DNA from 4 places in the Acidovorax sp. GW458-11-26-14-TSB4 genome. Region 4 is predicted to be linked to each of the others. Evidence: predicted binding sites of a transcription regulator. Region 4 holds the regulator's gene; each other region holds the start of a gene.
What was found. The regulator FNR, encoded in region 4, switches genes on or off when oxygen is low (the NO sensors DNR and NnrR bind a similar motif). The targets are predictions, from matches to a motif close to TTGATNNNNATCAA.

Region 1 (7,715 bases), on a different contig from region 4:
AGCGTGCTGCCCAGCGCCTGAATGTCACGCAGTCGGCCGTCTCCCAGCGCTTGCGCGCGCTGGAGGCGCAGGTCGGTTCGGTGCTCATCGTGCGCAGCCGGCCGCTGCGGCCGACTTCGGCGGGGCAACTGCTGCTCAAGCACACCAAGCAGATGCGCCTGTTGCGCGCCGACCTGGAGCGCGACCTGCAGGAGCTGGCCCCGAGCGCACCCGGGGCTACGCGCGAAGACGAGCGCATCTCCATCGCCATCAATGCCGACAGCATCGCCACCTGGGCCATGGGCGCCCTGCACGAGCTGGTGGGCCAGCGCCTGCCGCTGGAAATCATCGTCGATGACCAGGATTTCACGCAGGAGTGGCTGCGCTCGGGCCAGGTGCTGGGCTGCGTCACCACGCTCAAGCAGGCGCTGCGCGGCTGCAAGATGGTGCCGCTGGGCGCCATGCGCTACGTGGCCGTGGCCTCGCGCGACTTTGCCGAGAAGCACCTGCCGCACGGGCTGACGCCGCACAATTTCCGCGAGGTGTCCTTTCTGTCGTTCAACCGCAAGGACGACATGGCGGCCGAGTTCGTGGCCCGCGCCTTCGGGCTCAAGCGCGTGGCGCTGAACCACCTGTTCGTCCCCAGTACCGAAGGCCAGATGCGTGCGGTGGCCGCAGGCTGGGCCGTGGGCGTGGTGCCGGAGCTGCTGGCACGCGGGCCGGTTGCCGACGGCAGCATGGTCGACCTGGCGCCCGGCCACGCCCTGCCCATCCAGCTGTACTGGCACTGCTGGAACCTGGAGTCGGTGGTGCTCGATGCCCTGAGCGCCGCCCTCACCACCACGGCTGCCAAGACGCTGACCCAGCCTTGAATTGCAGCCCGGAAGCGGCAAAAGCCGTCAACAAGGGGTAACCCGCACGAAATAACATTCCCCGCAGTGGGGCGGCACGATTCCTGCAGACTAAAACGTGAACGACGTAGTTGCAAAGCAACTTTGTCATTTATTTTTTTACTGCAATGTATAAGATGGGGCCCATGTCCACCACGCTACCACCCAAAGTGTCCTTCAAGGAGCAGATGCACCAGGCCCGGGAGGGCGCGATTCTCCAGTCGGCCTGCCGCCTGCTGGGGGAGAAGGCTTTCGATGCCATGACCATGGACGATGTCGCCAATGCGGTGGGCATCGCCAAGGCCAGCCTGTACAAGCATTTCTGCAGCAAGGAAGAGCTGTGCAGTGCTGCCATGGTGCAGATCCTGGAGCGCGTGCATGTCTACCTGTCCGCGCTGCCGGCCGAGCAGCCCGCGCACGAGAAACTGCGCGCGCTGGTGCGCTGGTCGCTGGAGCGCCTGCTGACCAACGAGATGCCGCTCTTGCCCAGCCGCAATTCCTCGCTGCGTGCCGTGCTCATGGCCAACGGCGACTACCTGGACCGCCTGGTCCGCGTCAGCGACCAGATCGGCGAATGGATCACCGAAGCCCAGGCACAGGGCGTGATCAACCCCACGCTGCCGCCCCTGGTGGTGCTCTACACCCTGTATGCGCGCGCCTGCGATCCGGTGGTCACTTTCCTCAAGGAAAGCGGCCAGTACTCCGACGCCGAGATCGTGGACCTGGTGCTGCGCACCTGCTTCGACGGCCTGGTTGCACGTTAGGCCGCCAGCCTGGAATGAAAAACGCCCGGCATGCCTGGCGTCTTGCTTGGCGGGCCGAGCGCCTTATCGCACCAGCAGCACGGGCACCTTGCAATTGGCCAGGACCTGGGTGGTCACCGAGCCCATGACCAGCGTGGCCAGGGCGCCGTGGCCGTGCGAGCCCATCACCAGCAGGTCGTAGCGGCCGGTCTCGGCCACTTTGCCGATGGTCTCACCGATCGCGCCGATCTTGACGAGGCGCTTGGGCTGCACGCCCTGGCGGCCGAGGAACTTGGCCACCGGGGCGAGGATCTTCTCGGCCTCTTCGGCGTGGTAGGCCTCCGCAGCTTCCTTGCCCAGGGCCGAGCGGGCGCGGGGTGGCAGGGGGGCCTGCACGGTGAGGATGGCGTAGTCGTGTTTGGGACCCAGCAGCTCCTCGTGGGCGGCCAGGTAGGCGAGCATTTTCTTGGTGTAGGCGCTGCCGTCGACAGCAAGCAGGATGTTCATGTTCGAGTTCTCCTATTGGAATGGTCAGACTAAGGTGCGCCGGTGCTTGTTGTCTTGACCTGTATCAGGCTTTTTGGATCCTGCGCGTTGCAAGGGCAGTCCCTTGCCGGGCCATCATACGGTGACGCAGTAGCGCGGCCGGAAGGTTTCCTGTTCCCCATTGCGGACATAGCCCAGCGGATTGGCCACCACACGGCACTCCCACTTGCTGCCATCGGCGCGCACACCCTCTGCCACGTAGTCGCTGGGCGAATGCAGATGCCCATGGATCCATAGCTGCGCCCCTGGCAGCAGGTCGTCGAGCACATTGCAAAAGCCCGCCGTGCCGGGCACCACGCCATAGCGCGGGTCGGCGCTGCGCAGGCTCGGGGCGAAATGGGTGATGGCCACCGTGGTGCCCTCGAAGGGCGTGGCCAGCGCCTCGCGCAGCCACTGCTCGCAGACCAGGGCATGCTCGCGCATGGGCTCGGCCAGGAAGGGCTCGCCATCCTTGGTGCCGCCCATCTTGCTCAGGTAGTAGTTGGCCGCGCGAAAGGCCTTCTCGCGCAGCTTGAGGCGGCGCCCCAGGTCCTTGGCCTGCTCGTCGTCGGCCAGCGCGTCGTAGTTGGCCCACAGCGTGGTGGCCACGAAGCGCACCCCGTCCATCACCAGGGTCTCGCGCTCCAGCATGCGGATGCCCAGGCGCTCGCAGCTGGCGCGCAGGCGCGCGTGGGCGACATCGAAGTCGAGCGCGTCGTATTCGTGGTTGCCTGGCACAAACATCACCGGCGTGGGCCAGCCTGCGAACTGCGGCAGCGGCGAAAAGCGCGCCAGGCCGAAGTCGGTGTCCTGCATGTCGCCGCCTTCCTGGTAGGAGCCGATGTCGCCGGCCAGCACCAGCAGATCCGCATCCGGCGCCGGCTCGGGCATGAAATCGGGGTTGGCTTCGAGGTGCAGGTCGGACAGGATCTGGATGCGCATGGGGCATCGAGTCTACGGCGTTCCGTGGTCCGGCGCATGGACTGGGTGGCCCGGTTCCTCGTGCGGAAAGGCGCGCCGCGCGGCGCGTGCCAGCGCCGACAGCAGCCAGCCCTTGGCGGCCTCCTGGGTGCTGTTGCGCCGCCACAGTGCGTCCACATGCACGGGTGGCACGTCGAACGGCAGGGAGCGCTGCACCAGCGCGCCCGAGATGCCGGTCACCGGCACGAAGTGGCGCGGCAGCACGGTGAGCATGTTCGAGCCCGAGACCACGCGGCCCGCGGTGAAGAACTGGTTCACCGTCAGCACCACGCGCCGCCGGCGCCCGAGTGACGCCAGGGCCTCGTCGATGAAGCCGAAGGGCCGGCCCGAAAAGCTCACCAGCATGTGGCGCGCCTCGCAGTAGGCATCGAGCGTGAGCGGCGCATCGGCCAGCGGGTGGCCCTGGCGCATCACACACATGTATTCGCTGTCGTACAGGCGCCGGCTCTCGAACGACACCATGCCGCCCGACTGCGCGCGCGCCGTGAGGTCGGCCAGCACCGCCGGGAAGTAGCCCACGGCCATGTCGGCCGCCTCCTCCTCCAGCAGGCGGCGCGGGTCGCGGGTGGTCAGGGGCACCACGCGCACCGCGATGCCAGGCGCTTCGGTTTCCAGGATTTCCACGAGACCCGGCACCAGGGTGGCTCCGGTCGCGTCGGCCATGGCCAGCACGAAAGTGGACTCGGCCGTGGCCGGGTCGAAGCGGCCAGGCGCCAGCGATTCCTGCAATTGCGTGAGGGCATCGCGGATGGGCGGCCACAGCGCCAGCGCCCGGGGGGTCGGCTCCACGCCCTGGCCGCTGCGCACCACCAGGTCGTCGCCCAGCACCTCCCGCAGGCGGCGCATGGCGTTGCTCACGGCCGGCTGGGTCAGCGACAGCTTGTTGGCGGCCTTGGTCAGGCTGCGCTCGGCCATGACTTCGTCAAACACCCGGAGCAGGTTCAGGTCGAGCGAGCGGAAGTTGAGGCGGGTGGGCATGGCGTCAAATCATCACCGATGTGAATACCAATGATTCAACATATAAACTTGAAACACCAAAGGGTAAACCCTAGTATTGCAACATCGCCCGGGCAATGTCGCCAAAAGCGCTGAATAGGGGAACCGAAATGACCAATTTTGTACATGTGGACTATCCGACCGAACACCCTGGCGTGGTCCGCGCCGAAAACGCCGCCGCGGCCCTCAAGAGCATCGCCGCTGGCTTCGACAGCGCCCGGGGCGCTGCCTCGCTGATGCTGGCCGCAGTGGTTTCCGCGCTGCTGGTGCTGGCCAACCAGGTGGTCGACCGCTGGACCGACGGGCATCTGCTGTCGGCCTGGATGGTGCTGTGGCTGGTGGCATTCGCCGCCCTGGCCCTGCTGTCCGCACCTGCACGCCGCGCCGGCTTGGCCCTGCGCGCCGGCTTCGCCCGCTGGGCCGAAGGCCGGCGCCATGCCGCTGAAGACCGCCGCACCTGGCAGGTCGCCCTGCGCGACCCGCGCATCATGGCCGAACTGAACCACGGCCTGTCCGACATCCGCAAGTACTACTGAGTTGCCGCTCCTGCCGGAAGGCAGGGCCGACCTCGACATTCAAGCCGTGGCATGCCACGGCTTTTTTGTTGCTGTTGCGCCAGCAGAAACGAATACATCACTGCAGTGAATGGCAGTGATTCAAGATATAAACTTGATAATACCTGGGGTAAACCCTAATATTCAGCCACTCGCCCGGCAATGTCGCCACAAGCGCTGTAAAGGGGAAACCAAATGACCAGTTTTGCACACGTTGACTATCCAACCGAACACTCGGGCGTGATCCGCGCCCAGAACGCCGCTGCCGCCATCAAGGGCATCGCAGCCGGCTTTGACAGCGCCCGTGGCGCCGCCTCCCTCCTGCTCGCCGCCATCGTCGCCGCCCTGCTGGTGGTGGCCAACCAGGTCATCGACACCTGGAGCGAAGGCCACCTGCTGGCCGCCTGGATGGTGCTGTGGCTGGTGGCATTCGCCGCCCTGGCCCTGCTCTCGGCGCCTGCCCGCCGCGCCGCCGCTGCCCTGCGTGCCGGCTTCGCTGGCTGGGCCGAAAGCCGCCGCCGCGCCGCCGAAGACGAGCGCACCTGGCAGGTCGCCATTCGCGATCCGCGCATCATGGCCGAGCTGAACCACGCCATGGGCGTGCGCACGGTGAACGACCTGCGCGCAGGCTACTGAGCCTGTCCGTCTGCCGCCCTGCGCGGCAGCCTGGTGGAAGAACCTTCAAGCCGTGGCATGCCACGGCTTTTTTCATGGGCGCCTTTCCGATGCAAAAAAAGCCGCCCGGGCCAAGAGGTCCGGGCGGCTTCGGCGCCGCCGGGCCCGGCAAGGCCCGGCCGGCGGTGAGTCAGCGAGCGTCAGGCAGCCAGGCGCTTTTCGATGGCAGCCTTGGTGTCCAGCAGGGCCTGGGGCAGGTGGTAGGCCAGTTGCTCGAAGTGCGTGGTGTGCAGCTTCAGTTCCTCGGCCCAGGCGGCCTTGTCGATGCTGGTCACGGTGTCGAACTGGGCGGCGCTGAAATCCAGGCCGGTCCAGTTGATCTCGGCATAGGCTGGGGCCACGCCGAACATGGTCTCCTGGCCAGTAGCCTTGCCTTCGAGGCGGTCGATCATCCACTTGAGCACGCGCATGTTCTCGCCGTAGCCGGGCCAGACGAACTTGCCGGCTTCGTCCTTGCGGAACCAGTTGGTGGTGTAGATGCGGGGCAGGGTGGCGCCGGAGGCGGCCAGCTTCTCGCCCAGCGTCAGCCAGTGCTGGAAGTAGTCGCTCATGTTGTAGCCCATGAAGGGCAGCATGGCGAAGGGATCGCGGCGCACCACGCCCTGCTGGCCGAAGGCGGCAGCGGTGGTTTCCGAACCCATGGTGGCGGCCATGTAGACGCCTTCGGTCCAGTTCTTGGCTTCGGTCACCAGCGGCACGGTGGTGGAGCGGCGGCCACCGAAGATGAAGGCATCGATCTTCACGCCCTTGGGGTCGTCCCAGGCGGCATCGAGTGCGGGGTTGTTGGTCGCGGCCACGGTGAAGCGGGCGTTGGGGTGGGCGGCCTTGGCGCCGGTCTGCTTGGCGATCTCGGGTGTCCAGTCCTTGCCTTGCCAGTCGATCAGGTGCGCCGGCAGGCCGCCGGTGTCCTTTTCCATGCCTTCCCACCAGACGTCTCCGTCATCGGTGAGCGCCACGTTGGTGAAGATCACGTCCTTGTCCAGGCTGGCCATGCAGTTGGGGTTGGTCAGCGTGTTGGTGCCGGGGGCCACGCCGAAGTAGCCGGCCTCGGGGTTGATGGCGCGCAGGCTGCCATCGGCCTGGGGCTTGATCCAGGCGATGTCGTCGCCGATGGTGGTGACCTTCCAGCCGGCGAAGGCCTCTGGCGGCACCAGCATCGAGAAGTTGGTCTTGCCGCAGGCGCTCGGGAAGGCGGCTGCCACGTGGTACTTCTTGCCCTCGGGGTTGCTCACGCCCAGGATCAGCATGTGCTCGGCCAGCCAGCCCTGGTCGCGGCCCATGGTCGAGGCGATGCGCAGCGCGAAGCATTTCTTGCCCAGCAGCGCATTGCCGCCGTAGCCCGAACCGTAGCTCCAGATCTCGCGCGTCTCGGGGTAGTGCACGATGTACTTGGTCTTGTTGCAGGGCCAGGACACATCCTGCTCGCCAGCGGCCAGGGGCGCGCCCACGGTGTGCACGCAGGGCACGAACTCGCCGTCCACGCCGAGCACGTCGTACACGGCCTTGCCCATGCGGGTCATGATCTTCATGTTGACGGCCACGTAGGGGCTGTCGGACAGCTCGATGCCGATGTGGGCGATGGGCGAACCCAGCGGGCCCATGCTGAAGGGCACCACGTACATGGTGCGGCCCTTCATGCAGCCGTCGAACAGGGGCTGCAGCGTGGCGCGCATCTCGGCCGGGGCCATCCAGTTGTTGGTCGGGCCGGCGTCTTCCTTGGCGGCCGAGCAGATGTAGGTGCGGTCTTCCACGCGCGCCACGTCCGACGGGTCGGACCATGCCAGGTAGCTGCCGGGGCGCTTGGCGGGGTTGAGCTTCTTGAAGGTGCCGGCGTCGACCAGCTGCTGGCACAGGCGCTCGTACTCTTCCTGGCTGCCATCGCACCAATAGATGCTGTCGGGCTTGCACAGGGCGGCCATGTCGGCCACCCAGGCGAGCAGCCGGGCATTCTTGACGTGCGAGGGGGCGTTGAGGTTCAGGCCCTGCATGGTGGGTGCGTTCATCGGGAGCTTCCTAAGTTGAAAAACAGTCTTTTCAAAGGAAGCGTCCCGAGGCGGACGGCCTGGCGCAGGTGCGGATGCTGAGCGCTGCCTTTGAAAAAACGGCTTTCTGGCTCAGTCGGCGGGCGGGAGGCGCGGGTCGTCCCCACGGGGTGGAGGACGGTTTCCACGGATTCCGCGGGTCGGCTGGGATGTCGATTTTATGAATCTGCCGCCAAAAAGTCTGTCAGAAAGGTCCTAAAACCATGCAAAAAATGCATGGGGTTATGCTGTTGTGGAGTCGTTTCTCAGGCCGCCTGCGCCGTGATCCAACGCTCGTAGCCGGCCTTGCGCAGTGCGCAGGCGGGGCAAGTGCCGCAGCCGTAGCCCCAG
Region 2 (7,715 bases), on a different contig from region 4:
CCTACTGCGCGGCCAAGGCCGGCATGGACCACTTCACGCGCTGCGTGGCGCTGGACGAAGCCCACAAGCCCCACGGCGCCAAGGTATGCTCGCTGGCTCCGGGCGTGATCGACACCGACATGCAGGTGCAATTGCGCGGTGCCGCACCCGAGGCCTTCCCGGACCGCCAGAATTTCGCCAACCTCAAGACGGGTGGCCAGCTCACATCGCCCGCCGACGCCGCCACCCGCGTGCTCGCCTGGCTGGACCGCGCTGACTTCGGCACCAACCCGGTGGCCGATGTAAGAGAAGCATGACCCCCCTGAGCCGCTTCACGTCTTCCCCCCAGGGGGACGCCGCCAGTGGCCTGGCAAAGCCAGTTCCACGGCGGCACTGGCCTGTCGCGCGCCAGTTTCAGCCGCCCTTGTTTTCATAGCTGCCAGCGTCTGCCATCCAGGCGTTGCAAGCCCATAGCATTCCATTTTTCCAAGGAGACTCCCATGACCCGTGAAGTCGTCGTCGTCAGCGCAGTGCGCACCGCCATCGGTACTTTTGGCGGCAGCCTCAAGGACATCGCTCCCACCGAACTGGGTGCCCTCGTGGTGCGTGAATCGCTCGCCCGTGCCAACGTGGAAGGCAAGGACGTGGGCCACGTGGTGTTCGGCCACGTGGTGAACACCGAGCCCAAGGACATGTACCTCTCGCGCGTGGCCGCCATCAACGGCGGCTGCAGCGAGAACACCCCCGCCTACAACGTGAACCGCCTGTGCGGCTCGGGCCTGCAGGCCATCGTCAGCGCCAGCCAGTCCATCCTGCTGGGCGACACCGACGTGGCCATCGGCGCCGGCGCCGAGAACATGAGCCGTGCACCGTTCGCCAGCCTGAACATGCGCTGGGGCGCCCGCATGGGCGACACCAAGATGGTGGACATGATGATCGGCGCGCTGCACGACCCCTTCCACAACATCCACATGGGGGTGACGGCCGAGAACATCGCCGCCAAGTGGGGCATCAGCCGCGAAGAGCAGGACCAGCTGGCCGTGGAAAGCCACAACCGCGCCGAGCGCGCCACGGCGGCCGGCCTGTTCAAGGACCAGATCGTGCCGGTCACCCTTAAAGCCAAGAAGGGCGACGTGCAGTACGCGACCGACGAGCACTTCCGCGCTGGCGCCACGCTGGCCGACATGGCCAAGCTCAAGCCGGTCTTCATCAAGGAGAACGGCACCGTCACCGCTGGCAATGCCTCGGGCATCAACGACGCGGCCGCCGCCGTGGTGCTGATGGAAGCCGGCGCCGCCAAGGCGCGCGGCGCCAAGCCGCTGGCGCGCCTGGTGGCCTACGCCCATGCCGGTGTGGACCCCAAGTACATGGGCATCGGCCCCGTGCCGGCCACACAGCTGGCGCTCAAGAAGGCCGGTCTCACGGTGAACGACCTGGACGTGATCGAGGCCAACGAGGCCTTTGCCGCCCAGGCCTGCGCCGTCACCAAGGACCTGGGCCTGGACCCCGCCAAGGTCAACCCCAATGGCTCTGGCATATCGCTGGGCCACCCCATCGGCGCCACCGGCGCGCTGATCACCGTGAAGGCACTGCACGAACTGCAGCGCGTGCAGGGCCGCTATGCGCTGGTGACCATGTGCATCGGCGGCGGCCAGGGCATTGCCGCCATTTTTGAACGCGTCTGATCCACGCGCAGGCTGCCATCGCCAGCGGCGATGGCGCCACCCTGCATTGGCAAGGCAGCACCCACGCCCGATCAGCGATCATGGCGAGGTGCTGGCCCAGACCGGCAGAGTGGAGCATGCCCGTTGCGGCGGCTCCCCCATTGAACCGACGGAGACATCTTTCACCATGATTCGCACCCTGATTTCCTTCAGCGCGCTGGCCCTCGCCCTGGGCGCCACCGCCCACGCCCAGGCGCCCGCCCCTGCCGCCGCCTACCCCAACAAGCCCATCCGCCTGATCGTGCCCTTCCCGCCCGGCGGCGGCACCGACATCCTGTCGCGCCTGGTGGCCACCAAGCTGACCGAAAGCGCCAAGTGGACCGTGGTGGCCGACAACAAGGCCGGCGCGGGCGGCACCATCGGCATCGGCGAAGCCGTGAAGGCAGCGCCCACCGGCTATGACATCGTGATGGGCCAGAAGGACAACCTGGTCATCGGCCCCTGGCTCTACAAGAACCTGCCCTGGGACCCGACCAAGGACCTGACCGCCGTGGCCCATGTGGCCTACACCCCGGTGGTCATCGCCACCAGCGCCAACTCCAAGTACAAGACCCTGGCCGACGTGGTGGCCGCCGCCAAGGCAGCCCCCGGCACCGTCACCTACGGCTCGCCGGGCAACGGCACCTCCATCCACCTGGCGGGCGACCTGTTCGAGAAGGCCGCGGGCGTGAAGCTCAGCCACATCCCCTACAAGGGCTCGAACCCCGCCCTCATGGATGCACTGGCCGGCAACGTGGACCTGCTGATGTCCTCCGTGCCCTCGGCCATGGGCCAGATCAAGTCGGGCAAGCTGCGCCCCCTGGCCGTGACCTCGGCCAAGCGCAGCTCGTCCATGCCCGACGTGCCCACGGTGGCCGAATCCGGCTTCAAGGGCTTCGACGTGAGCACCTGGTACGGCGTGTTCGCCCCCGCCGGCACGCCAGCCAACGTGGTCACGGCGCTGAACGCCGAGATCAACAAGCTCCTGGCCACCGAAGAGATGAAGGCCGCCATCCACGCCCAGGGTGCCGAACCCGAAGCCATGTCGGCAGCCCAGCTCAACACCTTCCTCAAGGCCGACTACACCAAGTGGAAGGGCATAGTGGAAGCCTCCGGCGCAAAGATCGAGTAACAGTGTAGGAACCGCCAAAAGCCCTCCCGAAGCGCTGCATCGAAGAAAAAATGGCTCCTTCTTGGAGCCTTTTTTGTTCCGGCGCAAAGCCAGAAGTGCAGCACCAACTCAGCGCCGAGGCTCAGGTCCTCACCACCAGCACCGGCACGTGCACCGAGCCCAGCACGCGCTGCGTGACGCTGCCCAGCACCAACTTTTCAAGGCCGCGGCGGCCGTGCGAGCCCATCACGACCAGGTCGGCGCCCGTGCTCAGCACGGCGCTCAGTATGCCGTCGTGCACCGTATGGCCTTCACCCACCACGGTGCTCACCTGCACACCGGCGGCGGTGAGTTCGGTGCGCGCCTTGTCCAGCGCTGCATTGGCCTCGGCCGTGGCGGCACTCAGGTACTGCGCCTGGCCATAGGCAAAATCGGCGCCGACGCCGGTGAACGGATAAGGGTCCACCACGTACAAGGCGGTCACGGCGCTGCCGAAGGTCTTGGCCAGGCCCGCCGCCTTGGCCACCGCCAGCGAGGCGATGTCGGAACCATCAATGGGAACCAGGATGTGCTTGAACATGGTGTCTTCTCCTTGTGTTGAATGCACCCTCGGCGGTGTCCGCAGCCAGCTGTCCGCTGGCCCTTGGCACCGCCTTTGGTGCGATGAGGGACAGTGTGAACCTGCACCATACATCGCATCTTGATCGACATCAAACGGTAGGCGCTCGATCCTGCCATTTGCGCGCCATGACGATGCCTTGTCCTACACGATCGGATCGGCCTGCCCCAGCACATCCGCCCCTTGAAAGCCGCCACGCCGGCAGGTGACCACCAGCGTGTCGCGGTAGCCGCCCGGGGCGATGGGCTGGATGGGGGTGGACTCGTGGATCATGCGCGCATCGTCCAGCAGCAGCAGCGACCAGGGCTCGGTGAGCGTGAAGCGCTGGCCGCTGGGGCCCTTGGCCTCGAACACGCGGGTCTCGCCTCCCTTGATGCCCTCGCGCGCCACCAGGAACACGGCCACCAGGTCCACGCCGTCGCGGTGCGCGCCTTCGGGCGTGGGGCGGCCGATGCCGCCTTCGGTGTCGATGCGGAATTGGTGCGCTTCCACCGACCAGGGCTGCGGTGCCTGGCCGTGGGCAAACACCGCGTCGGACACCCGGGCCAAGGCCTGCAGCAACTGCCCCCACGCAGGCTGCGCCACGGTGGCGGCCTCCATGGGCGCAAACCAGCGCTCCATGCCGCCGTGCAGTGCGTTGTACTCCACGGGTTGCCAGTGCGCCCGGTGCGGTACCTGCTGCACCTGTCCGCCCTGCACCACAAAGCAGGAATGGCGCCTGCGCCGATAGCGCCCACCATCCTTGAGGAACTCATCGGGCGGCAAGCCCTGCCAGTCGGCGTTGAGGGCCAGCAACTCAGAAAGAGGGCACCCGATCCAGGCCGCCACGTCGGCGGGCGAGAGCACGGCGAAGCCCGCGCCGCGCAGCTGGTTCGCGGTCTCGGCAGGCGGGGTGAACGGGGGGGAGAAAGTGACTTGGGCCATAGAGGCCCGAGCATAAGGCTTAACCGCCGGTACCGCCGATGGCCGGGGTACCAGCGGCCCATCGGCGAGCATCCGGGATGACACAGCGCAAACCCGCATGCACCCTTTCAGAACGTGGTCAGGCCGCCACCTGCGCCGCAATGCGCGGCAGTGCGCTGGCCGGAGCCGGCCGGCCGAACAGGTAGCCCTGGTAGTGCAGGCAGCCCACGCTGGCCAGCATGTCGCGCTGCTCGGCGGTTTCCACCCCTTCGGCGATCACGCCCAGGTCCAGGCTGTGCGCCAGGTTGACGATGGTGCGGGCGATGGCGGCGTCGTTCGGGTCGGTGAGCAGGTCGCGCACAAAGCTCTGGTCGATCTTGAGCTGGTCCAGCGGCAGCCGCTTGAGGTAGCTGAGCGAGGAGTATCCCGTGCCGAAATCGTCGAGCGAGAAGCGCACGCCCAGCGCCCGCAAGGTGGTCATGCGGCTGATGATCTCTTCCACATCGTCGAGCAGCAGCGACTCGGTCAGCTCCAGCTTCAGGAGCATGGGGTTGGCGCCCGTGCTCTTGAGGACTTCCACCACGTCCTGCACGAAGTGCGGATGGCGGAACTGCAGCGCGCTGACGTTCACCGCCAATGTCCAGTGGGCGCTGGCCGCATCGCGCCCCCAGTCCACCAGTTGCAGGCATGCGGCGCGCAGGATCCAGGCGCCCAGCGGCACGATCAGGCCGCAGGCCTCGGCCACCGGCACGAACTCGGCGGGCGGCACCAGGCCGCGTTCCGGGTGCTCCCAGCGCAGCAGTGCCTCGGCGCCTACCAGCCCATGGGACTGGCTGATCTGCGGCTGGTAGTGCAGCAGGAACTGGCCCTCGCGCAAGGCCTCGCGCAAGCCGGCCTCGAGCGCGGTGCGCGCCGTGACGGCGGCCTGCGTGCGCGGGTCGAAGAAGCGCAGGGTGTTGCGCCCCGCCCCCTTGGCCTGGTACATGGCCATGTCGCCGCGCTTGAGCAACTCGTCCACGGTGGTGTGCGGGTCGGCATACAGCGTGACGCCAATGCTGCAGGAGCCGTGGTGCGCACGGCCGCCCAGCTGGTAGCTCTGCCCCAGGGCATGCAGCACCTTGCGGCCCACCACCTCGGCCTGCGAGGCGGCCTCGTGCGGCAGCGCGCTCAGGCCCTCCAACAGCAGCACGAACTCGTCTCCCCCCAGGCGCGCCACCGTGTCGCCGTTGCGCACGCATTCGCCCAGCCGTGCCGCCACCTGGCACAGCAACTGATCGCCGATCTCATGGCCCTGGGTGTCGTTGAGGTCCTTGAAGTTGTCCAGGTCCACGAACAGCAGTGCCCCCCCGGTACCGGTGCGCGCACTGGCCGCCAGGCTGTGCTGAAGCCGGTCGGCTATCAGCCGGCGGTTGGGCAGGCCCGTGAGCGGGTCGTAGAAGGCCAGCAGGCGGATCTCCTCCTCGGCCGCCTTGCGGCTGGAGATGTCGGTCTGCGTGCCCACATAGTGCGTGATGGCGCCCTGCGCCGAGCGCACGGCGGTGACGGTGATCCAGGCCGGGTACACCTCGCCGTCCTTGCGCCGGTTCCATACCTCGCCCTGCCAGGAACCCACCGACTGCAGCGCCTCGTGCATGGTCCGGTAGAAGGTCTGGTCGTGCCGGCCGGACTGCAGCAGCGCCGGGGTCTTGCCCACCAGTTCCGCCACCGAATACCCGGTGAGCCGCGCATAGGAGGTGTTGGCCTGCAGGATGCGCTGGTCGGGCCCGGTGACCACCATGCCCTCGAACGACTCGAACACGATGGCGGCGATCTGCAGCGACTCCTCGACCCCCCGGTGGTCGGTGATGTCGGTGGAAATGCCGCACAGCGCATGGATGCTGCCGTCCTTGCGGCGCAGCGGAATCTTCACCGACAGGTAGGTGCGCACCGAACCATCGTGGAAGGTATTGGTTTCCTCCACCTCGATGCGCTCGCCGCGCTCCAGCACCAGGCGGTCGTTGGCCGTCAGCTGGCGGACTGTGGCCGCATCGAAGATCGCGCTGTCATCGCCACCGATCAGGTCTGCGGCGGCATCGGGCCGCAGTGCCAGCATGTGCTGGTTGGCGTACAGGTAGCGGTGCTGCGTGTCCTTGATGTAGATGAAGGCCTCCACACTGTCGAGGATGGTGCCGAACTTGTGCTCGCTGGCGCGCCAGTGCCGGGCTCTCACCGTTGCGGGCCGGCGCCGCACGAAGACCGCCAGGGCCGCGAGCACAGCCGCCAGCAGCAGTGCCGCCGCGGCCCACAGCACGGGGCGCCCGATGGCGCTGGCGGGTGGTGCGGCCACCCAGCGGCGCATCACCTGTGCATACGAGGCATCGGAGCCGTTGCGCCACTGCGCCGCCCACTTGTCGATAGCGGCCAGCAGCTCGGGGTTGCGGCCCTTGCCGGTCGCGACATACAGCCCGCCCGGCTGGAGCACGATGCCCGCATCCACCAGCCCGTGGCCCCTGGCATGCGAGCTGCCGAACAGGTGGTTGGAGATGGCCGCCTCGGCATTGCTGCCGCCCACGGCGCTGAAGGCCTGGTCCGGCGCATCCACCTCCACCACCATGACCTGCAGCCCGTAGCGGCGGGTCAGCTCGACGAAGTGGTCCCTTTGCAGCGTGCCGCGCTGCACGGCCACGCGCTTGCCATCGAGGTCCAGCACCGACTGGATCGACGAGGACTGCTGGCGGTACACCTCGGACCAGGTCTCCACCAGGGGCTGCGCGGTGAAATCGAAATATGCCTCGCGCGTCTGCGCACGCGGGGCGTCGGGCACCAGGTCCAGGCGGCCATTGCGCAGGTCATCCAGACAGGCACGCAGCTCGCACGGCACATAACGCAAGGCCCAGCGCTCGCGCTCGGCCACCAGGTTGAGCAGGTCCACGAAGATGCCCGCAGGCCTGCCGTGCTGGTTCATGAACACCGTGGGTTCGTTGGCATACACCCCCACGCGCACTTCCCGCACCGGCGCAGCGGCGCTGGCGCACACAGGCAGCAGCGCCCACAGGGCGCCAACCAGCCCGCCGACCCATCGGCAATGCCACCGGAAATTGCGTGAACTCACGATCGGGAATCCCCACAGTGGCTGAAAGCACTATGTTAACCAATGGTTGCCAAAACATCCAAAAGTTACAAAAACCCGAACGCAATGGCTGGACCTTTGGCACGATTCTTTTTTGCGCAGCTTTTCAGGCCTTGGGGTAGCATGCGTCAAACTCCCCGGAGACAGCCATGCCCCACGAACGCCGCCACTACGTCCGTGTCCAATTCGATGCCCCCGCGCTGCTGACACTGGCGAGCAATGCATTCAGTGTGCATGTGCAGGACCTGTCGCTCAAAGGGGCGCTGATCTCCCTGCCCGCCCAGGCGAACG
Region 3 (7,715 bases), on a different contig from region 4:
AGCCCCAGCCAGCGAGTTCCAGCGCCTTGGCTTCGGCTGACTTCTTGCCGTGGGTGCTGGTGGGATCGGGGTTGCCGCCGTCGGCGCAGACCAGGCGGTCGATCATGAGCTTGAGCGGGCTGGGCGACTGGTACCAGTACACGGGGGTGATGATCATCACGCCGTGCGCGGCGGTCCAGCGTTCGTAGATTTCGTTCATCCAGTCGCCGGTCTGGCGCATGGCGTGGTTGGGGTAGCAGCTGCACGGAAAGTGGCACAGCGGCATGGCGGTGGAGACGCAGCCCTTGCAGGGGTGGATGTGGCGCCCGTAGTCGGAGGTGACGCGGCTCAGGTCGAGGAGGTCGACCTCGATGTGCTCGGCCGCCAGCACGTCGCGCGCCATGTTGAGCATGCGCCAGCTCTTGGAGATCTCGCCGGGGCAGGTGCCGTCGTTGCGGGCCGAACCGCAGACCAGCAGCACGCGCGAGGGGCTGGCCGGATCGGCCCAGCGCTGGCGCGCCGCGTCGATGCGCTCCTTGGCCTCGATCCAGTCGACGGACAGGTCGTAGTCCGGGTCGGCATAGCCGGGTCCGGCCTTGCGCGTGCGCGGCGCCTTGCGGTTGTCGTCGTAGTTGCGCCAGGCAATGCCCTCGATGCGGTCCAGGGCGTCGGCGGCCTCGTCGGCAAAGCGCGGGTCCTGGAAGTCGAGCAGAAAGCGTTCGCGGAATGCGGCGCGGTCCAGCGGCTCTGGGGCCTGGCCGGTGCGCGCCCGTGGGGGTGTGGGGCTTGTCATGGATGGATTCGACTACCGGCCACCCGGCGTCCGTATCGGACAAGGCGCCGACTTGATCTGGGGCAAGGGCTTGACCTTGACATGATGGCAAGCTGTAACTTCCATGCCATGAACACGACGACCCTTTCTCCTTCCTCTTCTGCTGCAGTGCAACAGCAGCAGTTCGACTTCGGCATTGGCGGCATGACCTGCGCGAGCTGTGTGGGCCGTGTGGAGCGCGCGCTGCGCAAGGTGCCCGGCGTGGAGGACGCTGCCGTCAACCTGGCCACGGAATCGGTGCGCGTGGCCATGGCGGTGCCCGAGGGAGCCGATGCCGCGGCGCTGGAGGCACAGTTGCGCCGGGCGGTGCGCAATGCGGGTTATGAGCCGCTGGCCACGGGGCAGGGCGAGGCGGCCGAAGACCTCTCTGCCTGGGCGGGCTTTCTGCCCGTGGGCGTAGGGCTGGCGCTGTCGGCCCCGCTGGTGCTGCCCATGGTGGGCGACCTGTTCGGGCAGCACTGGATGCTGCCGGCCTGGCTGCAGTTCGTGCTGGCCACTCCCGTCCAGTTCATCCTGGGCGCGCGTTTCTACAAGGCGGGCTGGCATGCCGCACGGGCCCTGTCGGGCAACATGGACCTGCTGGTGGCCGTGGGCACCAGCGCGGGCTGGGGGCTGTCGGTGTGGCTGTGGCTTACAGCCCATGCAGGCCACGCCCCGCACCTGTATTTCGAGGCCTCGGCCGTGGTGGTCACCCTGGTGCTGCTGGGCAAGTGGCTGGAGGCGCGCGCCAAGCGCCAGACCACGGCGGCCATCCGCGCACTTCATGCGTTGCGCCCCGATGTCGTGCACCTGCTGGGCAAGGCCGGCGAGGTGGATGTGCCCGTGGCCGAGGTGCTGGTGGGCGACCGGCTGGTGGTGCGCCCGGGCGAGCGCATCCCCGTGGACGGCACGGTGCACGAGGGCCACACGCAAGTGGACGAATCCATGCTGACCGGCGAGCCCCTGCCCGTGGCGCGCGACGTGGGCGCACCGCTCACGGGTGGTTCGATCAATCGCGACGGGCGCATCGTGATGGCGGTGACGGCCGTGGGCGCCGAGACGGTGTTGGCGCACATCATCCGCCTGGTGGAGGACGCGCAGGCCGCCAAGGCGCCGCTGCAGCGGCTGGTGGACAAGGTCTCGGCCGTGTTCGTGCCTGTGGTGCTGGCGATTGCCCTGGCCACCCTGCTGGGCTGGCTGTGGGCCGGCGCGGGACTGGAGGCGGCGCTGATCCATGCCGTGGCGGTGCTGGTGATCGCCTGCCCCTGTGCGCTGGGCCTGGCCACGCCGGCGGCCATCATGGCGGGCACGGGGGTGGCGGCGAAGCACGGCATTCTGATCAAGGACGCGCAGGCGCTGGAACGCGCGCACCAGGTGGACACGGTGGCCTTTGACAAGACCGGCACGCTGACCGTGGGGCAGCCGCGCCTGATCGCCTTTGAAGTCGTGCCGGGCGTGGAAGAGGGCGGGGCCCTGGCGGCGGTTGCCGCCGTGCAGAGCGGCAGCGAACACCCGCTGGCGCGTGCCGTGGTGCGCGCGGCGCAGGAACGCGAGCTGGCCCTGCTGTCCCCCGATGCCGTGCGTGCCGTGCCCGGGCGCGGCACGGAGGGCGAGGTGCGGGGCGCCAGCTACCTGGTGGGCAGTCTGCGCTGGATGCAGGAGCTGGGGGTGGACATGGGACCGTTGGCAGATCGCGCTGCGGCCCTGCAGGCCGAGGGCGCCACGGTCTCGGCCGTGGCCGAGCGCACCCCTGGCGGCCTGGCACTGCGCGCGCTGATGGCTTTTGGCGATGAGCCCAAGCCCGGTGCGCGCGAGGCCCTGGCGGCATTGAAGGGCCGTGGTATCCGCACCGTGATGGTCTCAGGCGACAACCGTGGCGCTGCCGAGGCCATGGCGCGCCGCCTGGGTCTCGACCCTGCCGCCGGCGAGGTGATGGCCGAGGTGTTGCCGGGCGACAAGGCGGCGCGGGTTGCTGCACTGCAGCAGCAGGGCGGCCATGTGGTGGCCATGGTGGGTGATGGCGTCAACGATGCGCCGGCCCTGGCTGCGGCCGATGTGGGCATGGCCATGGGCAATGGCACGGATGTGGCCATGCACGCGGCCGGCATCACGCTGATGCGCGGCGATCCGCGGCTGGTGGCAGCGGCGCTCGACATATCGCACCGCACGGTGCTGAAGATCCGCCAGAACCTGTTCTGGGCCTTTGCCTACAACGTGGCCGGCATCCCCCTGGCGGCCCTCGGTTACCTGAGTCCGGTGGTGGCCGGGGCGGCCATGGCGCTCAGTTCGGTGAGCGTGATGGCCAACGCCCTTTTGCTCAAGCGGTGGCGCATGTGATAAACACGTATGGCGTATGGTCACAGTCACGTGGCAAACTGCAACGTTTTGTTGCAGGCCGGCGGATACGGGGGCGGGTTGCCTTTGCCATGCAGGGGCTTCCCGGCAGTCCGCCACCAGCACGTACACCTATTCAAAGGACGACAGATCATGAATCTCTTCGCGCTCATGCGGCAATTCACCATTCGATTCCGCATGCTCGGGGCCATTGCCGTGGTGCTGGGCCTGCTGGGCCTGCTCGGAGGGGCCGGCATGCTGGGCATGTTCCGCATTGCGGCGCTCAGCGAGGACTTCATGTCCCACTCGTTCGCCGAAGTGGGCCACATGGCCGAGCTGCGCGGCGAGATGGGCACCATCCGCCAGCTCGAGAAGGACATGATCATCGGCTACGAGAAGCCCGAGGTCGTGAAGGCCGCGCAGGCCAAGTGGCTGGCCAGCCAGGACAAGGCCAAGAAGGTCGCGAACAAGCTCCTCGAAGGGCCGGAAGACGCGAACAACCCGGTGGTGCGCGACATCATCAAGCGCCTGGACAGCTACCGCGAGCAGTTCGCCCATGTGGCGCGCCAGCTCGAGGCCGGCGGCTACGACACGGCCACCATTGCCAACCGCATGAGCGGCAAGGCCGTGGCTGAGTTCGACCAGGCCGACAAGCTCATGCAGCAGCTCGATGGGGTGCTGCGTGCCGATGTGGACAAGGCCGTGGAGCAGCAGGGCCGGGTCACTGCGCAGACCAAGTGGCTCTTCGTGCTGGCCGTGCTGATCACCGTGGCGGTGGTGGTGCCGCTGACGCTCTTGAACATGATCTCCATCTGCAACCCGCTGGCCGAGGCGCGCCGCATGGCCCAGGCGATCGCCGGGGGTGACCTGTCGCAGCCCATCCGTGCCGAGGGCAAGGACGAGGTGGCCGACCTGCAGCGCGCCCTGGGCGACATGCAGCAGGGCCTGGGTTCGCTGGTGGCGCAGGTGCGCGATGCCAGCGGCAACATCGCCACGGCCAGCCAGGAGATCGCCACGGGCAACCAGGACCTGTCGCAGCGCACCGAGCAGACCGCCAGCAACGCGCAGGAAGCCGTGGCCTCGCTGTCGCAGCTGACCTCTACCGTGCAGCAGACGGCCTCGTCCTCGCAGATGGCCAACCAGTTGGCGGCCTCGGCATCGAACACCGCCACGCGCGGCGGCACGGTGGTGCAGCAGGCCGTGGCCAGCATGCAGGAGATCTCGGCGTCGAGCCGCAAGATCGGCGACATCATCGGCCTGATCGATTCCATTGCCTTCCAGACCAACATCCTGGCGCTCAATGCCGCCGTGGAAGCCGCCCGCGCAGGCGAGCAGGGCCGCGGCTTTGCCGTGGTGGCCTCGGAAGTGCGCAGCCTGGCCCAGCGCTCGGCCGCTGCGGCCAGCGACATCAAGGGGCTGATCCACAACAGCGTGACCGCCGTGGACGGCGGCGTGCGCCATGTGGAAGACGCCGGTACGGCCATGAAGGAGATCGTGGCCAGCGTGCAGCGCGTGGGCGACATCATCGGCGAGATCACGGCGGCGGCCACCGAGCAGTCGGGCGGCATCGGCCAGGTGAACCAGTCGGTGGGCGAGATCGACCGCATGACGCAGCAGAACGCGGCGCTGGTGGAAGAGTCCGCCGCCGCGGCCGAGTCGCTGCGCGAGCAGGCCGCGCGCCTGTCGGAGGTGGTGCAGCAGTTCCAGCTCGCCGAGTCGATGTCGCATGGCGGCCACGGCGGTGGCCCGGTGGCCCAGCCTTCGCCGCAACAGCATGCATCGCTGCGCGCACCTGCGGCCTCGCGCCCGCTGCTGGCACGCTGAGACCCGCCCCAGGCAGTCTGCACAAGGCCCCGCGCGCTTCGGCGAGCGGGGCCTTTTTCATGGGCAGGGTTGACTTGCGTCAGCCGGCGCGCGGGGCCTGCATGGCACCCTCGGGGCTGTTGGAACAAACACCCCCTGGAGCCGTGCCATGCCCTATGCCAGCCTGCAGACCATCCGCGAAGAACACGCCTCGCTGGCCGCCGTATTGCGCTCGCTGGAGCTGATGCTGGACCGCGGCCCGGGCGATGCGCCCGCGCCGTTCTTCGACGTGATGCGCGCCATGCTGTTCTACATCGACGAGTTTCCCGAGCGCCAGCACCACCCCAAGGAATCACAGTGGCTGTTCCCGCGCGTGGCCGAGCGCGCGCCCGAGGCGGCCGAAGCCATTGCCCGGCTGGAGCGCGAGCATGCCGGGGGCGAGGCCGCCGTGCGCGAACTGCAGCACCTGCTGCTGGCCTGGGAGCTGTTGGGGGAGGTGCGGCGGAGCGCCTTCGAGGAGGCCCTGCACCGCTATGTGGCCTTCTACCTGGAGCACATGCGGCTGGAAGAGTCCGTGGTGCTGCCGGCGGCCCATGCGCACCTGGAGACGCAGGATTGGGTGGCGATGGACATGGCGTTTGCATCCAACGCCAACCCGTTGGCGCAGGGCCCAGCCCGCGACGGGGCCTACGACCGCCTGTTCACCCGCATCGTGATGCGGGCCCCCAGCCCTATAGGACTAGGCACCCCCTGAGTCGCTTCGCGCCTTCACCCCTCTCTCGACTCGCTGCGCGATTCGGGAGGGGGACGCCCCCGGTGCGGCGGGGCGGCCTTGCACGGGGGCACTGGCCTGAGCCGTGCGTGTTCTTCGGGTGGCTGGTGGCGCGTACGCACCCCAGACCGCTCAGGCCGTTTGCGCTTCTGCGAGGGTCGGGTAGTCGGTATAGCCCTTTTCGCCGCCGCCGTAGAAGGTGCTCTGGTCCCAGGCGTTGAGCGGGGCCTTTTGGCGCAGGCGCTCGACCAGGTCGGGGTTGGCGATGTAGAGCTTGCCGAAGGCCACGATGTCGGCCGAGCCGTCGGTCACGGCCTTTTCGGCCAGGGCGGGGTCGTAGGCGTTGTTCACCATCCATGCGCCCTTGCCGCCGGCTGCGCGGTAGGCAGCCTTGAGTGCGGCGTAGTCAAAGGGGCGGTCGGGCAGCTCGCGCGGGCCGCCGGTGGCGCCTTCGATGATGTGGATGTAGGCCAGGCCCAGCGGCGCGAGCTGGCGCACCACGTAGTCGAACAGGGGCTGCGGGTCGGCGTCGATGATGTCGTTGGCCGGCGTGACGGGCGACAGGCGGATGCCAACCTTGCCGCCGCCCACGGCATCGACCGCGGCGCGCGTGGCTTCAAGCAGCAGGCGGGCACGGTTCTCGATGCTGCCGCCGTAGTCGTCGGTGCGCTGGTTGGCGCCGGTCTTGAGGAACTGGTCGAGCAGGTAGCCGTTGGCGCCGTGGATCTCCACGCCGTCGAAGCCGGCGGTCTCCACCGCGTTGCGGGCTGCTGCCGCATAGGTGTGCACGATGCCGGGCAGCTCGGAGGCGTCGAGCGCGCGCGGCTGCGAGGTGGGCGCGAAGCTGCCCTTGCCGGTGGCGCGGTCGATCAGATAGGTCTTGGACTTGGCGATGAGGGCCGAGGGCGCCACGGGTGCGCCGCCATCGGGCTGCAGGTCGTTGTGCGAGATGCGGCCCACGTGCCACAGCTGGGTCACGATCTTGCCGCCGGCTTCGTGCACGGCGGTGGTGACCTTCTTCCAGGCGTCGAGCTGCTCGGTGCCGTACAGGCCGGGCACGTCGGCGTAGCCCTGGCCCTGGTGGCTGATGGCCGTGGCCTCGGTGATCAGCAGGCCGGCGCTGGCGCGCTGGGCGTAGTAGGTGGCCGTGATGTCGGCCGGCACGGCGTTGGGTGCGCGATTGCGCGTGAGCGGTGCCATGGCGATGCGGTTGGCCAGGTGCAGGTCGCCGACCTGGATGGGATCGAAGAGCGAAGGTGTGGACATGCGGTGGTGCTTTCTTTCAAGTCGGTTGGAGGCCGCAGGGGCCGGGAAAGACGGACAAGCCTAGTCGCAAACCGTGAAGGCTGCAGTAGGCCGGCGCCCCCAAGGACAAGTAATTTGTGCTATCTCCAAGGCGCTCCTTGGCGCCAGCACGGCCGGGCCCTGCGCGGCACAATGGCCGCCATGAGCACTGTTGTCCCCGCGCCGTCTTCGCCCCCCTTGCTTCGCAATGGCCTGTGGCTGGCTGTGGCCCTCTCGATGGGGGCGGCGGTGTCGCTGGGCATCACGCGCTTTGCATACGCGCTGCTGTTGCCGCCCATGCGCGCGGACCTGGCCTGGTCGTACACGCTGGCCGGGGCCATGAACACGGTGAACGCCCTGGGCTACCTGCTGGGTGCGCTGGCCACACCGCTGCTGCTGCGCCGCCTGGCGCCGGGTACGCTGCTGGTGGCGGGCTCCGTGCTGGCCACCGTGTTCATGGGCCTGTGCGGCTTTTTCGTGGAGGCCGCGCCGCTGCTGCTGCAGCGCCTGCTGGCCGGGGTGGCGAGCGCGCTGGTGTTTGTCTGCGGCGGCCTGCTCGCGGCGCGGCTGGGGGCGCAGCAGCCGGGGCGCAGCGGGCTGCTGCTGGGCCTGTACTACGGCGGCACGGGCTGGGGCATCAGCCTGTCGGCCGTGCTGGTGCCGGTGGTGCTGGCCGCTGCACCGGGCCCGCACCCCTGGGCCTGGGCCTGGTGGGCGCTGGCGCTGGCCTGC
Region 4 (7,715 bases):
CTGCACCGGCCCGCCGCTGAGCGCGGCCACCAGCAGCGCCGAATACAGCAGTCCGCAGGGCATGAGCGCCCAGAGCAATCCGGCAGCCCCCACGCCACCCGCCCCCGCCGTGAGCGGCCGCACGCGCTGCCACACGCCACGCCCCAGATGCTCCACCCAGGCCGGCTGGCGCGCCTGCGCCAGCAGCAGCACACCCCAGGCCATCACAGCCAGGTGCAGAAAGGTCCACACCGGCTGCAGGGCCGCCGTGCGCTGGGTGAGCCAGGCCAGGCTGCCCATGGCCAGGGCCGCCACCACGCCCAGGCCCGCATAGCCCAGCACCCGCCCGCCATGGAAGGCCACGAGCCGCCCCAGGGCCGGCGAGGTACCTGGCTGGGCAAGCCCTGCCCCACCCGTCCCGGCCCAGCGCACGGGCTGCTCGCCCGATCCACCCTGCCCCACCAGCGCCCCGCAAGGTGCAGCGCACATGGCCAGGCAGTGCGGGCCACCGGCCAGGCCCATGAGCAGCGCGGTCCAGCCCAGCGTGGCGAGCATGGTCAGATGATCCGGGAGAACCGGGCGCGGTTGCGGTCCGCCTGCAAATAGCGGTCGAACACCATGGCGATGCCGCGCACGAAGAACCAGCCCATGGGGGTGACGGTGATGCCCTCCTCGGTCACGCTCACCAGGCCCTGCTCCTGCAGACCGGCCAGTTGGGTGAGCTCGGCCGAAAAGGTGCGGCGAAAGTCGATCAGCCAACCCGCCTCGATGGACTCGAAGAACAGCTCGCCCTGGCACATCAGCGCCATGATGACGGCGCGGCGCACCAGATCGTCGCGGTTCAGCGCCAGGCCGCGCACCACGGGCAGGCGGCCCTGGTCCAGCAGGTCGTAGTACTCGTCCAGGGTCTTGGCGTTCTGGCTGTAGGTGGCGCCCACCCGGCCGATGGCCGAGACCCCCAAGGCGATCAGGTCGCAATCAGGCTGCGTGCTGTAGCCCTGGAAGTTGCGGTGCAGCCGCCCCTGGCGCTTGGCCACCGCCAGTGCATCGGTGGGCAGCGCGAAATGGTCCATGCCCACATACACATAGCCCGCATCCATGAACTGCTGCAGCGAGCGCGACAGCATGGCCACCTTGGAGGGCGCCGCCGGCAGCTCGGCCTGCACGATGCGCCGCTGCGGCTTGAAGCGCTCGGGCAGGTGGGCATAGGCATACAGGGCAATGCGGTCGGGCCGCAGCGCCTTGACCTGCTCCAGCGTGCGATCAAAGGACTCGGGCGTCTGGCGCGGCAGTCCATAGATCAGGTCCACATTGACCGACTCGAAGCCCAGGCTGCGCGCCGCTTCGACCAGCGCGAACACCTGCGCGGCCGGCTGCATGCGGTGCACAGCCCTCTGCACGTCGGCGTCGAAATCCTGCACGCCAAAGCTCAGGCGGTTGAAGCCCAGCTCGGCCAGCACGGCCAGGCGCTCGGCCGTCACGGTGCGCGGGTCCACCTCGATGGAGTACTCGCCACCCGGTGCAAAGGCAAAGCTGCGCTTGAGCACGGCCATCAGCTCGCGCAGCTTGTCATCCGACAGAAAGGTGGGCGTGCCCCCGCCCAGGTGCAGCTGGCTCACCACCTGGCCGGTGCCGCAGTGGGCCGTGTGCAGTTCCACCTCGCGCGCCAGGTAGCGCAGGTACACATCGCCCCGGTCGTGGTGCTTGGTGATGATCTTGTTGCAGGCGCAGTAGTAGCACAGCGACTCGCAGAACGGAATGTGCACGTACAGCGACAGCGGCAGCGCCTTGCCCGGCGTGCCGGCCTTGCGCTGGTCCAGGGCCAGCACATAGTCGTTCTCACCAAAAGCCTCCACGAAGCGGTCGGCCGTGGGGTAGGAGGTATAACGGGGGCCCGGCACGTCGAAACGGGTCAGGAGTTCGGGCGTCACAGCGGTCATTTCGGGGGAATTCCTTATTGAGAACCTGCTGACGCCTTATTTCGGGTCGCGTTGGGGTGCAATCGGGATGAGTGCGGGTGCAAGGTGCGCCGCATGGGCCCATGCCCATGCAAGCGACTTGCGCCCACAATCGCCCGATTTCACCCCAACCCCTCGGGCAAGTGCCTTGTCAGGCGGTCTGCGTCGTTGCAGCGCTTGCCAATAGCTGAACTATTGGCTGCGCACTGCGCCTAGCAACCCATCCTGACAAGGTACTTGCGCGACCCGAAATAAGGCGTCAGCAGGTTCTTATGAACTTTGCCGCAGCTCCCGTCCCCCGTCCTTGACCTGGATCAAGTGTTGAAAGGCCCACAGGGCCCACAATTTGATGCATGTCAGCCACCACCACGCTCCACCCTGCGGATGCGATCCGTTCGCTCCCCCAACCTGTTGCTGCTGCGCCCATGAACCCGCTCACCATCAAAGTCGCCTGCTCCAACTGCAACCTGCGCGAACTGTGCATGCCCGTGGGCCTGAACGACGCGCAGCTGGAACGCATCGATGAGATCGTGGCCACGCGGCGCAAGGTCAAGCGCGGAGGCACGCTGTTCCGCAATGGCGAGACCTTCACCTCGCTGTACGCCATCCGCACCGGCTTCTTCAAGACCTGTGTGGCGACCGAGGACGGGCGCGACCAGGTGACGGGCTTCCAGATGGCGGGGGAGATCATCGGCCTGGACGGCATCGTGAACGACCACCACACCTGCGACGCCGTGGCGCTCGAAGATGCCGAGGTCTGCGTGATGCCGTTTGACCGCATCGAGGAACTCTCGCGCGAGGTCACCGCCCTGCAGCACCATGTGCACAAGATCATGAGCCGCGAGATCGTGCGCGAGCACGGCGTGATGCTGCTGCTGGGCAGCATGCGCGCCGAAGAGCGCCTGGCCGCCTTCCTGCTGAACCTGGTGCAGCGCCTGCATGCGCGCGGGTTCTCGCAGTCGGAGCTGGTGCTGCGCATGACGCGCGAGGAAATCGGCAGCTACCTGGGCCTCAAGCTCGAAACCGTGAGCCGCACCTTCTCCAAGTTCGTCGAGGAAGGCATCGTCGAGGTCAAGCAGCGCCATGTGCGCATCCTGGATACGGACGCGCTCAAGCGCATCGTGAACTCGCAGACGTGTAGCTGAGCCGTCAGGCGTTCAAGCCTGGACCTGCAGGCGGGCCAGCACCTCGGTCTTGCCGCTGCGGTCGGCCCGCAGGATCAGCGCCTCGCCCGAGCTGGTGTTGCTGCTGGCCAGATCGGACAGCACGAACATGTGCGTGAACCAGGCCTCGAAGCTACCGCCCCGTGCCGAGGCGGCCACCAGCGCCTGGCGCAGCTCGCGCAGGTGGCTGGTACCGGTGGTCTCCGGCGCGCCGCGCGGCGAGCCCAGCGCGGGCCACACCTGGGGCGCGGCGAATGCCAGCGTGGCACTGTCGATGCAGCGGCACCACGGGCTCGAAAGCACCTTGGCCGGCTGCAGCTGGCGCTCCTTGAACCACGCCCCCGTGCGCCGCGCCTGCTCGCGCCCCTCTTCGCTGAGGTTGCGCTGCGTGCTGCAGTCGCCTAGGCGAAACCCCGGTGGATCGAAGGTGCCGGGCGCCAGCGCATGGCGGAATGCGGCCACCACCCCGCCCTTGCGCAGCAGGGCCTCGGCCTCGGTGTCCTGGGCGGCCCAGGCATGCAGCGTGGTCCACGCCAGCCCTGCGCCCAGCAGGGCGCGCCGGCCAACCACCGCCTCAGGCTGCGGGCTGGAAGGCATAGCCATTGCCCGATACAGCCATGCGCCCGAATGCCGGGAACGGGAAGTGGAAGCCCCCCAGCATGGCATTGCTGGCGGTAATGCGCTGGAACACCTCGCGCCGCACCTTGCGCGCGGCCTCGGCGTCCATGTCGAAGGTCACGGCCCAGTCAGGGTTGCGTGCGAACAGGGCCGGCACATTGGTCAGGTCGGCCACGTAAAAGAAGTTCTGGCCGGCGGACTTGAGCTCGAACAGGGTGTGGCCCGGCGTGTGCCCGTAGGCCGCCACGGACTGGATGCCTGGCGCCACTTCGGTGCCCGCGCCGAACTGCACCAGCGTGTCGGCCGGCATGGTTGCAAAAGTGCGGCGCACGTTCTCGAAGGCGCCCTTCATGCCTGCAGGGGCGGCCGCCATGCGGGCATCGTCCATCCAGAAGGCATGCTCGGCAGCCGGCACCAGCACCTTGGCCTTGGGGAAGGTCAGCGCGCCCGCCTTGTTGCGAATGCCGTTGATGTGGTCGCCGTGGTAGTGGCTGATGAGCACGGTGTCGATGTCATCGGCCTTCAGGCCTGCAGCGGCCAGGCTTTCCAGCAGCTTGCCGGTGGTAGGCCCGCCGAACTCGCCCAGGCCCGTGTCGATCAGGATCTTGCGCCCGCCTGCGACCACCAGGAAGGGGGTGTAGGGCACGTCGATGTAGTCCGTGGGCAGGCCCTGCGAGGTGAGCAGCGCGCGCACTTCGGCCAGCGGCGCGTTCTTCACGAACTCCTCGCCCAGCGGGCGGCGCGTGATGCCATCGACCAGCGCCACCACCTCCACATCGCCCACCTTCATGCGCCGAAAGCCGGGGTTGGGCAGGGTGGGCGTACCGAAGTTGGGCGCGTTCTGCGCCCACACGGGCACGAACGAACCCGCAGCGTACAAGGCAGGGGCGGCAAGCCCAGCACCCAGGAAATGGCGACGTGACAGCATGAAACTCTCCGGTATTGAGTTGAACTGATGGGTTTTCAACTGTAACGGGGAGTGGCACGATGGCACCAGGCCCGCTGCAAACCAGTAGGGGCCATGGGGTCTTGCCAGGGTGGGGTTCAGTCCAGGGTGATGCGCTGGGCCTTGATCAGCTTGTGCCACCGGTCCGTCTCGGTGCGGATCAGGTCCGCATACTGGGCCGGCGTGCTGGCCACGGGCTCGATGCCGAAATCGATCAGCTTTTGCTTGACCGCAGGCTGGTTGATGGCGGCAGCCACCTGCTTTTGCAGCGAAGCCACCACATCCGCCGGCGTGCCTGCGGGCGCGACGATGCCCACCTGGGCAGACGCCTCGACGTTCTTGAAGCCCAGCTCGGCGAAGGTCGGCACGTCGGGCAGTTGCGGCAGCCGCTTGGCGCTGGCCACGGCCAGGGGGCGCACCTTGCCGGCCTTGATGAAGGCGCCGCCGGCGGCCAGGTCGACCATCATGGCGGGGATCTGGCCGCCGGCCAGGTCCGTGAGCGCCGGCGCAGCGCCGCGGTAAGGGATGTGGGTCATGAACAGGCCGGCATCGACCTTCAATAGCTCCATCGCCAGGTGGTGCGGGCTGCCCGCGCCGGCCGAGCCGAAGCTCATGGCGCCGGGCTTGGCCTTGGCCTTGGCGACGAAGTCCTTGGCGTCCTTGAAGTCGGCACCCGGGTTGACCACTAGGATCATCGGGAACCTGCCCATCAGCGTCACCGGTACCAGGTCTTTGCTGGGGTTGTAGGTGAGCTTGCTGTACAGCGCGGGGTTGAACACCATGGTGCCGTTGTCGGCCGACAGGATGGTGTAGCCATCGGGCGTGGAGCGGCCCGTCTCGACGGCGGCAATCGCCGTGTTGCCACCGGGCTTGTTGTCGATCAGCACCGGCTGGCCAACCTGCGTCGACAGCTGCTGCCCCACCGTGCGCGCAAGAAAATCGGAGCCGCCGCCCGCCGGGTACGGCACCAGCCAGCGGATGGCCTTGGCCGGGTAGGCAGTTTGCGCGCTGGCCGGGGCAGCCCATGCCAGCAGCGCCGGCAAGGCCAGCATTCCGGCAATCAAGCGTCGATTCTTCAACATTTCCATACCTCGCAGGTTAATATCTGCGTGATGTTACTCCGCTATGCGTAATGCCACGGGGCAGCGTTTACCCTAGGTTTCCAAGCATGAACACACCTTCCTCCACCGTCCGGGTGGCCGACCGCCGCCAGCGCGTCCAGTCGGCAGAAATGGGCCTGAGCGTCCTGAAGGCGCTGACCCGCCTGGGCGGCGCCGCCAGCCTGACCGCGACCGCCGCCGAGGTCGACGAGAGCCCCGCCAAGGTGCACCGCTACCTGGCCAGCCTGTGCCAGCAGGGCTTTGTCGAGCAGTCGCCCACCAACCAGCACTACTACCTGGCCCAGGAGTCCATCGCCATTGGCCTGGCCGCCCTGCGCCAGTGCGACCCGATCCGCCTGGGCGAGGCCTCCCTGCAGCGGCTGCGCCAGGCGCTGGAAGTCACCGCCTTCCTGGCGGTGATGGGCAACAAAGGCGCCACCGTGCTGCGCATGGAAGAGCCCACCCTACCCGTCACGGTGAACATCCGCGCGGGCTCGGTGCTCTCCACGCTGTGGTCGGCCACGGGCCGGGTGTTTCTGGGCTTTTCCAACGACCGGCTGGTGATCGACATGGCCGAGCAGGAGCTGTCCGAGGCGTCTGCCGAGCGCCGTGCACAGCTCGACGGCACGCGGCCGGTGGAGCAACTGCGCCAGCAGGTGCGCGCGCGGGGCTGGGCCATGGCCAATGACTCGCTGCTCAAGGGCATCAGCGCACTCGCCGCGCCGGTCTTCGACGCCACCGGCAACGTCTGTGCCTGCCTGACCACGCTGGGGGCCACGGGCGGTTTCGACCTGCGGCCCGATGGCGCCATCTGCCCCGCCTTGCTGCAGGAGGCGCGGCTGATCAGCCGCGCCATGGGCTACCAAGGGAGCTAGGGTAAACCCGTAATTTCTCAATCATATTGCGTAATACATTTACGCAAAAGGAGATACACAATGACTACCCCCGCCAACGGCTCCCGCTGCCCGGTCGACCATGCCGCGATGGCTGCCGCCCTGAAGAGCCCCACGGGCTGCCCGGTGAGCGCGCGTGCGGCGGCATTCGACCCGTTTGCCCCCAGCTACCAGCAGAACCCGGCCGAGGTGGTGCGCTGGGCGCGCGAGGAGGAGCCGGTCTTCTACAGCCCAGAGTTGGGCTACTGGGTGGTGACGCGCTATGAGGACGTGAAGGCGGTGTTCCGCGACAACCTCCTGTTCTCGCCCTCGGTCGCGCTCGAAAAGATCACGCCCGCCACCGACGAGGTGATGGCCATCCTGAAAAGCTATGGCTTCGCGATGAACCGCACCATGGTCAACGAGGACGAGCCCGACCACATGGCACGCCGGCGCCTGCTGATGGATGCTTTCATGCCCGAGCGGCTGATGGACTACGAGCAGCCCATCCGCGACCTAGCGCGCCAGTACATGGACCGCTTCGTGGACAAGGGCCGCGCGGACCTGGTGGCGGAGATGTTCTACGAGATTCCGCTGACCATCGCGCTGCACTTCCTGGGCGTGCCGGACGAAGGGGCCGAGCAGTTGCGCAACTTCGCGGTGGCGCACACCCTGAACACCTGGGGCCGGCCCACGGCGCAGGAGCAACTGGAGATCGCCCACAACGTGGGCCGCTTCTGGCAGACCGCCCAGGGCATCCTCGACACCATGATGGCCCAGCCCGAGGGCCAGGGCTGGATGTACGACTCGATCCGCCAGCACCACGCGCACCCGGACATCGTGACCGAGTCCTACCTGCGCTCGATGATGATGGCCATCCTGGCCGCCGCGCACGAGACCACGTCGAACGCCACGGCCAATGCCTTCATGACCCTGCTGTCGCACCGTGAGGCCTGGGAGGAGATCTGCGCACAACCCGCGCTGATCCCCAATGCGGTGGAGGAATGCCTGCGCGTGGCGGGCTCCATCATCGCCTGGCGGCGCATGGCCACGCGCGACACCGTGGTCGGCGGCGTGGA

Region 1: AC07X5_RS02605 (universal stress protein) is a predicted target of FNR. The motif match lies at 2,174-2,187, and genes of this name have one in related genera.
Region 2: AC07X5_RS30735 (universal stress protein) is a predicted target of FNR. The motif match lies at 3,494-3,507, and genes of this name have one in related genera.
Region 3: AC07X5_RS02035 (hemerythrin domain-containing protein) is a predicted target of FNR. The motif match lies at 5,018-5,031, and genes of this name have one in related genera.

The regions. Positions count from the first base shown of each region.
Region 1 is NZ_JBWKYR010000001.1:544,056-551,770, forward strand. Features, by position in the region: gene AC07X5_RS02595 (LysR family transcriptional regulator ArgP) at 1-851, shown strand, start outside; gene AC07X5_RS02600 (TetR/AcrR family transcriptional regulator) at 1,016-1,633, shown strand; gene AC07X5_RS02605 (universal stress protein) at 1,697-2,119, opposite strand; gene AC07X5_RS02610 (metallophosphoesterase) at 2,234-3,079, opposite strand; gene AC07X5_RS02615 (LysR family transcriptional regulator) at 3,092-4,096, opposite strand; gene AC07X5_RS02620 (hypothetical protein) at 4,225-4,650, shown strand; gene AC07X5_RS02625 (hypothetical protein) at 4,864-5,304, shown strand; gene AC07X5_RS02630 (phosphoenolpyruvate carboxykinase (GTP)) at 5,484-7,346, opposite strand; gene queC (7-cyano-7-deazaguanine synthase QueC) at 7,631-7,715, opposite strand, start outside.
Region 2 is NZ_JBWKYR010000033.1:21,294-29,008, reverse strand. Features, by position in the region: gene AC07X5_RS30750 (SDR family NAD(P)-dependent oxidoreductase) at 1-296, shown strand, start outside; gene bktB (beta-ketothiolase BktB) at 480-1,664, shown strand; gene AC07X5_RS30740 (tripartite tricarboxylate transporter substrate binding protein) at 1,831-2,814, shown strand; gene AC07X5_RS30735 (universal stress protein) at 2,936-3,373, opposite strand; gene AC07X5_RS30730 (2OG-Fe dioxygenase family protein) at 3,557-4,336, opposite strand; gene AC07X5_RS30725 (EAL domain-containing protein) at 4,455-7,406, opposite strand; gene AC07X5_RS30720 (PilZ domain-containing protein) at 7,574-7,715, shown strand, end outside.
Region 3 is NZ_JBWKYR010000001.1:428,207-435,921, forward strand. Features, by position in the region: gene AC07X5_RS02020 (flavodoxin family protein) at 1-772, opposite strand, end outside; gene AC07X5_RS02025 (heavy metal translocating P-type ATPase) at 881-3,127, shown strand; gene AC07X5_RS02030 (methyl-accepting chemotaxis protein) at 3,278-4,948, shown strand; gene AC07X5_RS02035 (hemerythrin domain-containing protein) at 5,097-5,681, shown strand; gene AC07X5_RS02040 (alkene reductase) at 5,832-6,965, opposite strand; gene AC07X5_RS02045 (YbfB/YjiJ family MFS transporter) at 7,146-7,715, shown strand, end outside.
Region 4 is NZ_JBWKYR010000024.1:15,726-23,440, reverse strand. Features, by position in the region: gene AC07X5_RS28240 (sulfite exporter TauE/SafE family protein) at 1-534, opposite strand, end outside; gene hemN (oxygen-independent coproporphyrinogen III oxidase) at 537-1,919, opposite strand; gene fnr (fumarate/nitrate reduction transcriptional regulator Fnr) at 2,363-3,082, shown strand; gene AC07X5_RS28225 (histidine phosphatase family protein) at 3,095-3,697, opposite strand; gene AC07X5_RS28220 (MBL fold metallo-hydrolase) at 3,675-4,646, opposite strand; gene AC07X5_RS28215 (Bug family tripartite tricarboxylate transporter substrate binding protein) at 4,763-5,746, opposite strand; gene AC07X5_RS28210 (IclR family transcriptional regulator) at 5,833-6,639, shown strand; gene AC07X5_RS28205 (cytochrome P450/oxidoreductase) at 6,700-7,715, shown strand, end outside.